Regions from separate parts of the Lonsdalea populi genome, predicted to be linked through region 1. Evidence: predicted binding sites of a transcription regulator. Region 1 holds the regulator's gene; each other region holds the start of a gene.

Region 1 (4,290 bases):
ATGAAACGGTTAACCTCATGCCGCGCACCCAGATCAAAACCGGGCACGATTTGTAACGGCATTGCCGCTGCCCGTTGATGCAAAAATGGCGTGGCGCATCGGCGCAAACAGGGTAACAATGAAGGTCGAATTCCCGGCGTTCCCCGCTGGGTTTTACCGTCTATTGTGGAGTGGCAGCACTATGTCGCATCAACACCCTATCATTGCCGTGACCGGATCAAGCGGCGCCGGCACGACCACTACCAGCCTGGCGTTCCGAAAAATTTTTCAGCAGCTGAAAATCCGCGCCGCAGAACTTGAAGGCGACAGCTTTCACCGCTACACCCGTCCGGAAATGGACATGGCCATCCGCAAAGCGCGAGATCTGGGCCGCCACATCAGTTATTTCGGCCCGGAGGCGAACGATTTCACCCTACTGGAACAGGCATTCGCCGACTATGGCAGCCAGGGGACCGGTCAGAACCGCAAATATCTGCATACCTACGACGAAGCCATTCCCTACAACCAGGTGCCCGGCACATTTACGCCCTGGGAAGCCATGCCTGATCCGACGGATGTGTTGTTCTATGAGGGCTTGCACGGCGGCGTCGTCACCGAGCAGCACAACGTAGCTCGCCATGTCGACCTGCTGGTCGGCGTCGTGCCTATCGTGAACCTCGAGTGGATCCAGAAGCTGTACCGCGACGTTAACGAACGCGGGCACTCGCGTGATGCGGTCATGGACTCCGTCGTCCGCTCGATGGAAGACTACATCACCTATATCACACCGCAGTTTTCCCGCACCCATATCAACTTCCAGCGGGTGCCGACCGTCGATACGTCCAACCCCTTCGCTGCGAAAGCGATCCCGTCGTTGGACGAAAGTTTGGTGGTCATTCATTTCCAGCGCCTGGAGAATATCGACTTTCCCTATCTGCTCACCATGCTGCAAGGGTCGTATATTTCTCATATCAATACGCTGGTGGTGCCCGGAGGCAAAATGGGACTGGCGATGGAATTGATCATGACGCCGCTGGTGCAGCGGCTTCTGGAAGGCAAGACGATAAAGTAAGAGCCTAAGGATCCGGCCTGGGCAGGCCGTATACGGCTCAGTCGAGGGTTATCACCTCGTGGCTATGAGTGATATTGACCGCCGCTCCCAGCATTAGCGCCACCGAGCAGTATTTGTCTGCCGACAGGGACACCGCACGCGATACGGCCTGTTCGGTCAACTCCTTACCGGTCACGATGAAATGCAGGTTGATGGCAGTGAACAGGCGGGGCGCTTCCTGTCTGCGCTCGGAGGTCAGGCGCACCTCGCAATCCGCCACATCGTGACGTCCTTTTTGCAGAATAGACACGACGTCGATAGCGCTGCATCCCCCCGCCGACATCAATACCACTTCCATCGGACTCGGCGCTTTGTCGCCCGCATTACCATCCATAATAATCTGGTGGCCGGAGGCGGATTCGCCGATAAACGTTAACCCCTCAACCCATTTTACCCGCGCTTGCATAGTCTTTCACTCCCACTCAACTTTTTTTGAAATTTTATCGCGCTTATGCAGAAAATGCCTGTGTATCAAGGCGTAATTATGCTGAAGCGAGACAACACAAGACAGTACTCCCAACCTGTGTTACAAACAGAGGCAGCATCCGGTGCGTTCTGCGCAATGCTGAAAACAGCAGTTTGCAGAGTCACCTGACAGAAAGGCTTCAGTCAATTTCCTGACATATTTCCGCCCAACGGAATTTGAATTATAACTAGAGTTATCATGCCTTACAGGGAACTCTGAGCCCTGTGATTTACGTAGTGAATTACAACAGAGGATAACAGCGAATGGTTCTTGGCAAACCGCAAACAGACCCGACTCTTGAATGGTTCCTTTCTCATTGTCATATCCACAAGTACCCCTCAAAGAGTACGCTGATTCACCAAGGTGAAAAAGCAGAAACGCTTTACTACATCGTAAAGGGTTCCGTTGCCGTATTGATAAAAGATGAAGAAGGAAAAGAGATGATCCTTTCCTATCTGAATCAAGGGGATTTCATTGGTGAGCTAGGCTTGTTCGAAGAGGATCAGGAACGCAGCGCATGGGTGCGAGCCAAGAGCGCCTGCGAAGTTGCCGAGATTTCCTATAAAAAATTCCGCCAGCTGATTCAGGTCAATCCCGATATTCTGATGCGTTTGTCATCCCAGATCGCTCGTCGCCTTCAGGTCACCTCACAGAAAGTGGGCAACCTGGCGTTTCTTGACGTTACCGGCCGCATTGCACAAACGCTGCTAAACCTCGCCAAACAGCCTGACGCCATGACGCACCCGGACGGGATGCAGATTAAAATCACCCGTCAGGAAATCGGTCAGATCGTGGGCTGCTCTCGCGAAACCGTGGGTCGAATTCTGAAGATGCTGGAAGATCAGGAGCTGATTTCAGCGCACGGTAAAACCATCGTGGTCTTCGGTACGCGTTAATCTCAACCACTCGACTCGTGAACAGCGCGCAACGCGCTGTTCACTCTTCGTCTAAAAATGCTATTGGCCGTTTACCACCTGTGCGACCGCTTTCGCAAACAGCGCCATCCCCTCATCAATATCGTCCAGTTCAATCACCAGCGACGGCACAAACCGAATGACGTCCGGTCCAGCAACCAGGATCATGACGCCTTGCTCGGCCGCGGCCGTCAGGAAATCACGCGCCCGTCCATGCCATTGGGGTTTCAGCTGAGCGCCTAATAAGAGGCCCATACCGCGAATGCCGTCAAAAATGTCAAACTGTTCATTAATGGCTTCAAGCGCGGAAATAAAGCGATCGTGCCTGGCGGAGACGCCTGACAGCACTGCGGGTGTATTGATCACATCCAGCGCCGCTTCCGCCACCGCACAGGCCAGAGGATTGCCGCCGTAAGTGGTGCCATGAGTACCGACCTTCATGACAGAAGCGACGTCTTCGGTGGTCAGCATCGCGCTGATGGGGAATCCGCCGCCCAGCGCTTTGGCGGTGGTCAGAATGTCAGGCGTCACGCCATAGTGCATATAGGTAAACAGTTCGCCGGTACGCCCCATGCCACACTGCACTTCATCAAACACCAGCAGCGCCTGATTGTGATCGCACAGCTCCCGCACGCCTCCGATAAACGCCTGCGTGGCTGGCAGCACGCCGCCTTCGCCCTGCACCGGCTCCAACACCACGGCGCAAGTGTGATCGTCGATCACCGCCTTCACCGCATCCAGATCGTTGAACGGCACATGAATGATATCGGCGGGCTTCGGCCCGAATCCATCGGCGTACTTCGGCTGACCGCCTACCGACACGGTAAACAATGTGCGGCCATGAAAGGCCTGATGGAAGGCGATAATCTTAGTTTTATAGGGGCTGAAGCGTTCGATGGCGTAATGACGCGCCAGTTTGAAGGCCGCTTCGTTGGCTTCCGCGCCAGAGTTGGCGAAAAACACGCGTTCGGCGAACGTTGCGGCAATCAGCTTGCTCGCCAGTCGCAACGCCGGCTCGTTGGTGAAAACGTTGCTGGTATGCCACAGCGTTTCGCCCTGCGTTTTAAGGGCATTCACCAGCGCAGGATGGCAATGACCCAACGCTGTAACGGCAATACCTCCGGAAAAATCGATATATTCCTTACCCTGCTGGTCCCATATCCGGCTACCTTTCCCCTTTACCGGTACAAACTGGGCCGGCGCATAAACAGGAAGGATTACCTTATCGTATGTATCGCGCGTCACCGCGGTTTTATCTGTTGCCATCTGCTGCCCCGCTTTTACGATTTCATGTCTCAGTGAGAATATAGTCATCAAATATGCATAAAAAATCAGATTCAGGCAATCAATAACCCATCTGGAAAGCAAATCAGCGGCGGACTCATTTTCTGTGCAGAAAATTGCGCAACAACTGGTGTCCCTGCTGGCTCAGAATACTTTCCGGATGGAACTGTACTCCCTCCAGCGGTAGGCTGCGATGGCGTATCCCCATGATTTCATCCATTTTACCTGCGCTATTTTCTGTCCAGGCGGTGATTTCAAAGCAGTCTGGTAAAGAAGCACTTTCAATAATTAAAGAGTGATAGCGCGTCACCGTCAGCGGCTGCGCCAACCCGGTGAAAACGCCGACGTCACGATGGCGGATAGGCGAGGTCTTCCCGTGCATGACTTCGCGCGCGCGCACAACCTGAGCGCCGAAGGCCTGCCCCAACGCCTGATGCCCCAGACAGACGCCCAGAATCGGCAACTGTCCGGCAAAATGACAAATGGCTTGCAGCGAGATGCCCGCCTCGTTCGGCGTACAAGGACCCGGCGATATC
Region 2 (4,290 bases), 1.6 Mb from region 1:
CCAGCAGCAACTGGCGCAGATGCCGGAATTTCATCGGCCGGAAATGCCGTCCTTCACCATTCATGAATACACGCCGCTGATCGACTCCTCGGACATGACGCCGGAAGACTGGCAGATCATCGCCAACGACATACGGCAACACGACGATGACTATGATGGTTTCGTCATTTTGCATGGGACCGACACGATGGCCTTCACCGCGTCGGCGCTCTCGTTCATGCTGGAAAATCTGGCTAAGCCCGTTATCGTGACAGGGTCACAAATCCCGTTGGCCGAACTGCGCTCTGACGGGCAAACCAACCTGCTGAACGCGCTGTATGTGGCGGCCAACCATCCTATCAATGAGGTCAGCCTGTTTTTCAACAACAAGCTGCTGCGCGGCAACCGCACTACCAAAGCCCATGCCGACGGTTTCGATGCGTTCTCCTCCCCCAATTATCCTGTGCTGCTGGAAACCGGTATCCATATTCGCCGTCTCTCTTCGGCACCACTGTTGGCGTCGAGCGAGCCGCTGATTGTTCATGACATCACCCCTCAGCCCATCGGCGTTATCACGATTTACCCCGGCATTTCCGCCGACGTGGTGCGCAATTTCTTGCTTCAGCCGGTCCGGGCATTGATTCTACGCTCATACGGCGTCGGCAACGCCCCCCAGAATAAAGCATTTCTGAAAGAGCTGCGGGAAGCGTCCGATCGCGGCATTATCGTCGTCAATCTGACGCAGTGCATGTCCGGCTGCGTCAATATGGAAGGCTATGCGACGGGTAACGCATTATCGCAGGCCGGCGTGATCGGCGGATTTGATATGACCGTTGAGGCGACGCTCACCAAGCTGCACTATCTGCTGAGCCGAGACGACCTGTCTCCTGATGATATCCGTCTTCTGATGCAGCAGGATCTTCGGGGTGAACTCAGCAATAGCTAATTTCTGGAGGTGATATGACGAAAGCGCTGTTACTGATCGATTTGCAGAATGACTTTTGTCCCGGCGGCTCACTGGCCGTTAGTGAAGGCGATTGCGTGATCCCAGTAGCCAACCGGGTCATTTCCGCCTGTCAAACTGCACATGCCGCCGTCGTAGCCAGCCTCGACTGGCATCCGGCCGACCACCGCAGCTTTGCCGTCAATTCTGGTACGACTATCGGTGAGGTCGGCGAGCTGGAAGGGCTGCCTCAGGTATGGTGGCCCGCGCACTGCGTCGCGGGCGAACCGGGCGCGGAGTTTCACCCCGCCCTGGAGCAGCAGGCCATTGACTGGATTGTCCGTAAAGGAACCGATAGTAGCATCGACAGCTATAGCGCCTTCTTCGATAACGGGCACCGGGTAAAAACAGAACTGGACGACTGGCTGCGCGCCCGCCACATCGACTCGCTCACCATTATGGGATTGGCGACGGATTATTGCGTGAAGTACACGGTGCTGGATGCGTTGGCGCTGGGGTATCATACCGAGGTCTTGGTTGACGGCTGTCGCGGGGTCAACCTGCAACCCGCAGACAGCCAAGAGGCGCTTCAGGAGATGCGGGCGCGTGGCGCGATCCTGACGGACTCACACGCATTCATCAGCGCGCTCGCCTCCTCACAGGGCTAGACCGGCTGTGGCGGAGACGATAACGTCAACGCCATTAGTCCTGTGGTTTCAGCACCGCAATCGACTCGGCTGTAGAGGCAAAACGCTGCTTGAGAGCCTGTTTGCTTTTGATTTCGATTTCTCCCTGCTGATTGACGCTCATATGATCGGCCTCCATGTTATGCCGTGACTGCCAGAGTAGAACCATCTGCATGGCGTTGTCTTTCTGATCTGAAGTCAGCGCCACGCCGTCGGGCCATTTACCCAACTCCACCGCAGTGACTAACCGCTGATAGACCTCCGGCGTCATCGCCTTCAGCACATCCTCAATCTGCATTCCCAGATGCCTCCTCGGTGCGTTTTTAGATTGTTATTGATACCCTCTGCAGGGCAGATTTTTCCCTCTGGTTTATCCTGCATTTCCGCCTCGAAAGCCCATAAAATTCATTATTAGCTGAAACGTTTCAATTAAATGGACATCTAGCCATCTATTTCCTGTTTGTTTTCAGCATCGATGAAACTCAGTGAGGCCGAATTCACGCAATAACGCTCACCGGTCGTCTCCTTAGGGCCATCAGGAAACACGTGTCCAAGATGGGCATCGCAATTGCCGCAACGAATTTCCATTCGATGCATATTGTGCGAATTATCATCCAGATAACGAATGGCCTCCGCAGATACGGGCTGATCAAAGCTGGGCCAGCCGCAGCCGGAGTCAAACTTGTTACCCGAATAAAACAACGGTTGCTTACAACATAGACAGTGGTAAAAGCCGGACTGCTTGTTATGCAACAATTTGCCGGAGAACGGCGGTTCAGTCCCCCGCTGTTGAGTGACATATTGTTGTATTTCGGTAAGATTATCGCGCTTAGGAGCGTCGGGAAGGTGCTTGTTCATAACATCGCTCATTAAAGAAGTTAAAACAGGTGTTAAACAGTATAGACTGTCAGCGCTACAAAAAATTAACACTCAAAGCGTTATTCGGTCTCTCATTACGATAGGCGAGAGTCTGACAGGGTACTAATTGTGATCTGGGTCACAATAATACCCCCGTCGGGTGTTCTCATCCCCGCCCAATGCTCCTATCATGATGTCCAACAACTTTAATGTCCCAGTAGATGATTTATCGTGCAAGGGTTGCCCATAGTTTTGACATACAGCAACTATTGACACGATTCCGCTTGACCCTCGGGAAGGTTTTTGTAATTTTACAGCCAACCTTTTATTCACAAACCAAATAGCTGGTGGAATATATGACTATCAAAGTAGGTATCAATGGATTTGGCCGTATCGGCCGTATTGTTTTCCGCGCTGCCCAGGAGCGTTCAGACGTTGAAATTGTTGCAATCAACGATTTGTTAGATGCGGATTACATGGCTTACATGCTGAAGTATGACTCCACTCACGGCCGCTTCAACGGTACTGTTGAAGTGAAAGACGGTCATCTGGTTGTTAACGGCAAAACCATCCGTGTTACCGCAGAAAGAGATCCGGCTAATCTGAAATGGAACGAAGCGGGTGTTGATGTTGTTGCAGAAGCTACAGGTATCTTCCTGACTGACGAAACTGCACGTAAACACATCCAGGCTGGCGCGAAGAAAGTCGTGCTGACTGGTCCTTCCAAAGACAGCACTCCGATGTTCGTTATGGGTGTAAACCATAAAGAATACGCTGGCCAGGATATCGTTTCCAACGCATCTTGCACCACTAACTGCTTGGCACCGCTGGCTAAAGTTATCAACGACAAATTCGGTATCGTTGAAGCGCTGATGACCACTGTTCACGCGACTACCGCTACTCAGAAAACCGTTGATGGCCCGTCTCACAAAGACTGGCGCGGCGGCCGCGGCGCATCTCAGAACATTATCCCGTCTTCTACCGGTGCTGCTAAAGCAGTAGGTAAAGTTATCCCGGCACTGAACGGTAAACTGACTGGTATGGCGTTCCGTGTTCCTACTCCGAACGTATCCGTAGTTGACCTGACTGCACGTCTGGAAAAAGGCGCTTCTTACGACGCCATCTGTGCTGCAATCAAAGAAGCTTCTGAAGGCGAACTGAAAGGTGTTCTGGGTTACACCGAAGACGCCGTCGTTTCTACCGATTTCAACGGTGAAAAACTGACTTCCGTATTCGATGCTAAAGCCGGTATCGCTCTGAGCGATAACTTCGTGAAACTGGTTGCTTGGTACGATAACGAAACGGGTTACTCCAACAAGGTCTTGGATCTGGTTGCTCACATCTCCAAATAATGAGCTGAAGATCGGTAACTGATATCAAGGGCGACGCAAGTCGCCCTTTTTAATGCGCGCTTGTCTTGAATGCGCGACCGCATGCCTCGCGCCCTACACCACGCTCCGTTTCAACGCTTCTACCGACTCACCCGACTGGCTCGTCGTTTTCATCAACTTAACCATGTCATTTTCCTGCCGCTGCGATTGTCTTGATTCGCCAGCAGCCTCGAACGCAGTCTGTCATGTCCTGGCTGAGGCAGCCCGATGGAGTAGCGTGATAGCTGATGATGCTGTTTTTAACGTGGTTCGACGAGACGGCGAATTCCTATTGGGCAACGGCGTTATGAGTGCCACAATAATCACTATCGATTTCTACTCATAGATGAATAGGACCGCCCATGACTGATGCTATTTTCTCCCTTCCCGTCAGCAAAACGATTTCCCCCCATATTACGTTACGCCAGCAGGATCAACTGCCGATTGTCGTCAT
Region 3 (4,290 bases), 1.6 Mb from region 1:
TTGGCACCTTCCGTCGCGACTTCTTCTAGCGCCAGCGGCAAAGACCCCCGGCGGAAATAGATAGACTTGGGAATTTTATGCCACAACATATTTTCAGCTCGCTTTGCTACCGTTTTACGGTTGATCAGGTGTTTCGGCCCGACGTTTTCTGAAATTGAGTTACCGCCCCATGAGCCGCAACCCAGCGTCAGTGAAGGCGCAAGTTTGAAGTTGTACAAATCACCGATCCCGCCCTGAGACGCCGGGGTGTTGATCAGAATACGCGCGGTCTTCATCTTGTCGCCGAAGGTATTGAGGCGCGCTTTCTCGTTGTCCTGGTCGGTATAGAGGCAGGAGGTATGGCCGATACCGCCCATCGCCACCAGCTGTTCCGCTTTCACCACCGCATCATCAAAGTCTTTCGCGCGGTACATGGCCAGCGTAGGAGACAGTTTTTCATGTGCGAATGGTTCAGATTCATCAATTTTACTGACTTCACCAATCAACACCTTGGTGTTCGCGGGTACGGTGATTCCAGCCAGTTTGGCGATATCTGCCGCCGCCTGACCTACGATTGCGGCGTTCAGCGCGCCGTTTTTCAACAGGACGCCCTGAACTGCGGTCAGTTCCTGACCTTGCAGTAAGTAACCCCCGTGGGTGGCGAAACGCTCACGTACGGCGTCATAGACTTCATCCACGACGACGACGGACTGCTCTGACGCGCAAATCACGCCATTATCGAAGGTTTTGGACATGAGGATGGAGGCAACCGCACGTTTAATGTCAGCGGTTTCGTCTATCACGACCGGTGTATTGCCCGCGCCGACGCCAATCGCCGGTTTACCCGAACTGTAGGCCGCTTTCACCATGCCGGGACCGCCAGTCGCCAGGATCAGGTTGATATCCGGGTGGCGCATTAATTGATTGGACAGCTCGACGGAAGGCGCATCGATCCAGCCGATGATGTCTTTCGGTGCGCCCGCCGCGATGGCGGCTTGCAGCACGATATCAGCCGCTTTGTTCGTGGCGTCTTTGGCGCGTGGGTGAGGGGAGAAGATGATGCCGTTACGGGTTTTAAGACTGATTAATGCTTTAAAAATCGCCGTGGAGGTCGGGTTGGTGGTGGGGACGATACCGCAGATCAGACCGATAGGTTCTGCGATAGTGATGGTGCCGAAAGTATCGTCGACGGACAGTACGCCGCAGGTCTTTTCATCCTTGTAGGCATTGTAGATATATTCGGAGGCAAAGTGGTTTTTGATCACTTTGTCCTCAACAATCCCCATGACTGATTCGGCAACGGCCATTTTCGCCAGAGGGATTCGTGCATCTGCGGCGGCCAGGGCGGCGGCACGGAAGATGGCATCCACCTGCTCTTGAGAGAAACTGGCAAACTTGCGCTGAGCGTGCTTCACACGTTCGACCAGAGCGTTAAGTTCTGCCACATTGGTTACGGCCATAATGATCTCCTGTAATTATTCAAACTCTTTCAGTCAATGGTTGCCGCTTAACCGGGCAGTCACGTCTATCGACATGCGGGTATTAAAGGGGCAATGCTGTGGCATCTGTCCGCGCCCCATTGACTCAAAGAGCTCTCGCTATACTCATTACCGTGGTCAACATCAGTCGTGGTTGGCTGCTTCTTTGCTACCCTTTGTGAGGGCATAGAATAAAATACTATTTTGGCTATTTATTCTGCATGTCTTGATTTAGCAATTGCGCTCAGACTACAGAGTTATCAACTATGTTTTTGTGATCTTGGTCTGATATTTTGTTGGCTGACTCCATTCAGCATAATTTAATTGATAGTTTTTAGCGATTAATTTTATGGTTTATAAAAAAGTTTGCGTTTTTTGTTGGGAAGTGTATTTATCTGTTTATTTCCCTTACAAGGAAAAAAACAGAGGAATATTCGATTATGGAGAGGGACGTATTGTCTTATTTTCATTACAATGCGCCCGTGATCTCTTATCTTCCTGAAGACTGTCTGAGGTGCGATGTGATGCATTCTGTGCTGGATTTTTCCAGCTTTATCAAATTTTTCGTCGGTTTATTCGCCCTCGTTAATCCCATCGGGGTTTTACCCGTATTTATAGGGATGACCAGCTATCAAGATAATAAAGAACGCGACAGAACTAACTTAACGGCAAATGTTTCCGTTGTACTTATTCTCTGGGTCTCTTTATTTTTCGGCGATGGCATTCTGCGATTGTTCGGTATTTCCATTGATTCGTTTCGCATTGCCGGAGGTATTCTGGTCATGACGATTGCGATGTCGATGATCGGCGGTAAGCTGGGTGAGCATAAGCAGAACAAGCAGGAGAAAACGGAAAATGCCAACCGTGAAAGCGTTGGGGTCGTCCCTCTGGCGCTTCCGCTCATGGCGGGGCCTGGGGCTATCAGCTCCACCATCGTATGGAGCTCTCGTTACCACGGCTGGCCGAATTTGGTTGGCCTGTCCTTAACCATCGCGCTGTTTTCTTTCTGCTGCTGGCTGTTATTTCGCGCCGCGCCGATGATTGTCCGGTTATTGGGTCAGACCGGTATTAACGTCGTCACCCGTATCATGGGACTATTACTGATGTCGCTCGGTATCGAATTTATTGTGACCGGCCTGAGATCGACGTTTCCCGGATTATTATAAGCACCGTCTATCTTATCCTAGTGATAGGCTCACTTGTCTTACCGGTTGTCGCAATGCGGCAGCCGGTTTTTTATATGAAAATATAAAAATAATTAATGGTCTGTTAAGGTGAAAGGGAAGAAATTAATGTATTAGCATCAACGTTATCGCGTGGAGTAGAGCGCGTATTCCCTTATTTTTGTGATTATTCCCACAGGCAATGACGAATGATTGTCAAAACTGACACATTGAGTCTGTGAAATTAAATACGTAAAACCAGTGACAACCCTTTCTTATGGCAGGCTGATGTCCTGTTTTATATAAAACATGACCTATATAAAGCTATTATTTTAGAGGGGCAGTTGACGGTGTCGTTCGGTTTTTACGCATATCTTTCTCATGAAAGAAAATTACGTAACAGCGCGTGAATTCTATTGGCGAAGTGTCATTCTTTTGCTACGTTCGGCTTGATTAGGCGTTTAATCATTAATAAAGGTAAGTTAATTTTAACTTACGATGCCGGTTATTTTTGGGTTTTTTCAGGGGGAGGCAGGATGCATCGGCGGTGTGGTAAACCGTTACGTTTCCCTGTAAATGGCAAGGTTTGGGTAGACGCATGACGGAGACTACTCTACTGGACGGATTTCGTTGGTAAGTGACGTATCTCGTTCCTTTATGATGAACTCCAGGACCTGGCGCGTGGTGGCAATCAGGCTCGTTTCCTGTAAGCACCGCAGCTTGAGTAGATGTTGTGCAATGAGAAAAGTCAAACAGGAGCACAATCAACAATGGCAAAACTCAGATCAAAACCGCGGTTGGTCATAATTGCACTGGGCATGTTTAGCGCATTGATATCAATGTCGAACTGGGCTGCCGTGGTTCCTACCGGCGTGCAACTGGCGGAAAAGCAGGAGTTGGTGCGAAATAACGGCGCAGAAGTTGCGTCATTAGATCCGCATAAAATTGAAGGCGTACCTGAAACCAATGTGTCGCGCGATCTGCTGGAAGGACTGGTCAATACCGATCCTGACGGGAAGATCATTCCTGGCGTGGCGGAAAGCTGGGATAACGAGAACTTCACGGTCTGGACCTTTCATCTGCGAAAGGATGCCCGTTGGTCAAATGGGGACCCGGTGACCGCAGATGATTTTGTGTATGGTTGGCGACGAGTGACCGATCCTAAAACGGCATCTCCCTATGCCTCCTACCTGCAATTCGGTCATATCGTCAATATCGACGATGTGGTTGCTGGTAAAAAGCCCACTGATGCGTTGGGCGTAAAGGCGTTGGATGATCACACGCTGCAGGTCACGTTAAGTCAGCCCGTCCCGTATTTCTATAAACTGCTGGTCTATCCGGCGACGTTCCCGGTCCATAAAAAGGCCGTCGAAAAATTCGGCGAAAAATGGACGCAGCCCGCGAACTGGGTCGGTAACGGCGCCTATAAGCTGAAAGAGTGGATCGTCAACGAGAAGATCGTGCTGGAGCGAAACCCTGATTACTGGGACAACGCGCGCACCGTCATCAACAAGGTGACCTATCTTCCGATCAGTTCTGAAGTGACCGACGTCAACCGCTATCGCAGCGGCGAAATCGACATGACCTACAACTACCTGCCCATCGAACTGTTCCAGATGCTGAAAAAGGAGATTCCGAACGAGGTTCACGCCGACCCCTATTTGTGCACC

Evidence for each region. The regulator CRP, encoded in region 1, controls carbon source genes, mostly activating them, when cyclic AMP is high. The targets are predictions, from matches to a motif close to ATGTGANNNNNNTCACAT.
Region 2: a site for CRP is predicted at 2,594-2,611, ahead of msrB (peptide-methionine (R)-S-oxide reductase MsrB). Genes of this name have one in related genera too.
Region 3: a site for CRP is predicted at 1,730-1,747, ahead of I6N93_RS08165 (YchE family NAAT transporter). Genes of this name have one in related genera too.

The regions. Positions count from the first base shown of each region.
Region 1 covers NZ_CP065534.1:289,824-294,113, reverse strand. The annotation lists gene I6N93_RS01340 (YheU family protein) at 1-56, shown strand, start outside; gene I6N93_RS01335 (phosphoribulokinase) at 182-1,051, shown strand; gene I6N93_RS01330 (OsmC family protein) at 1,089-1,496, opposite strand; gene crp (cAMP-activated global transcriptional regulator CRP) at 1,820-2,452, shown strand; gene argD (bifunctional acetylornithine/succinyldiaminopimelate transaminase) at 2,513-3,736, opposite strand; gene I6N93_RS01315 (aminodeoxychorismate synthase component II) at 3,852-4,290, opposite strand, start outside.
Region 2 covers NZ_CP065534.1:1,900,582-1,904,871, forward strand. The annotation lists gene ansA (asparaginase) at 1-925, shown strand, start outside; gene pncA (bifunctional nicotinamidase/pyrazinamidase) at 940-1,590, shown strand; gene I6N93_RS08265 (YeaC family protein) at 1,625-1,906, opposite strand; gene msrB (peptide-methionine (R)-S-oxide reductase MsrB) at 2,050-2,466, opposite strand; gene gapA (glyceraldehyde-3-phosphate dehydrogenase) at 2,823-3,818, shown strand; gene I6N93_RS08280 (D-hexose-6-phosphate mutarotase) at 4,199-4,290, shown strand, end outside.
Region 3 covers NZ_CP065534.1:1,878,374-1,882,663, reverse strand. The annotation lists gene adhE (bifunctional acetaldehyde-CoA/alcohol dehydrogenase) at 1-1,439, opposite strand, end outside; gene I6N93_RS08165 (YchE family NAAT transporter) at 1,979-2,623, shown strand; gene oppA (oligopeptide ABC transporter substrate-binding protein OppA) at 3,391-4,290, shown strand, end outside.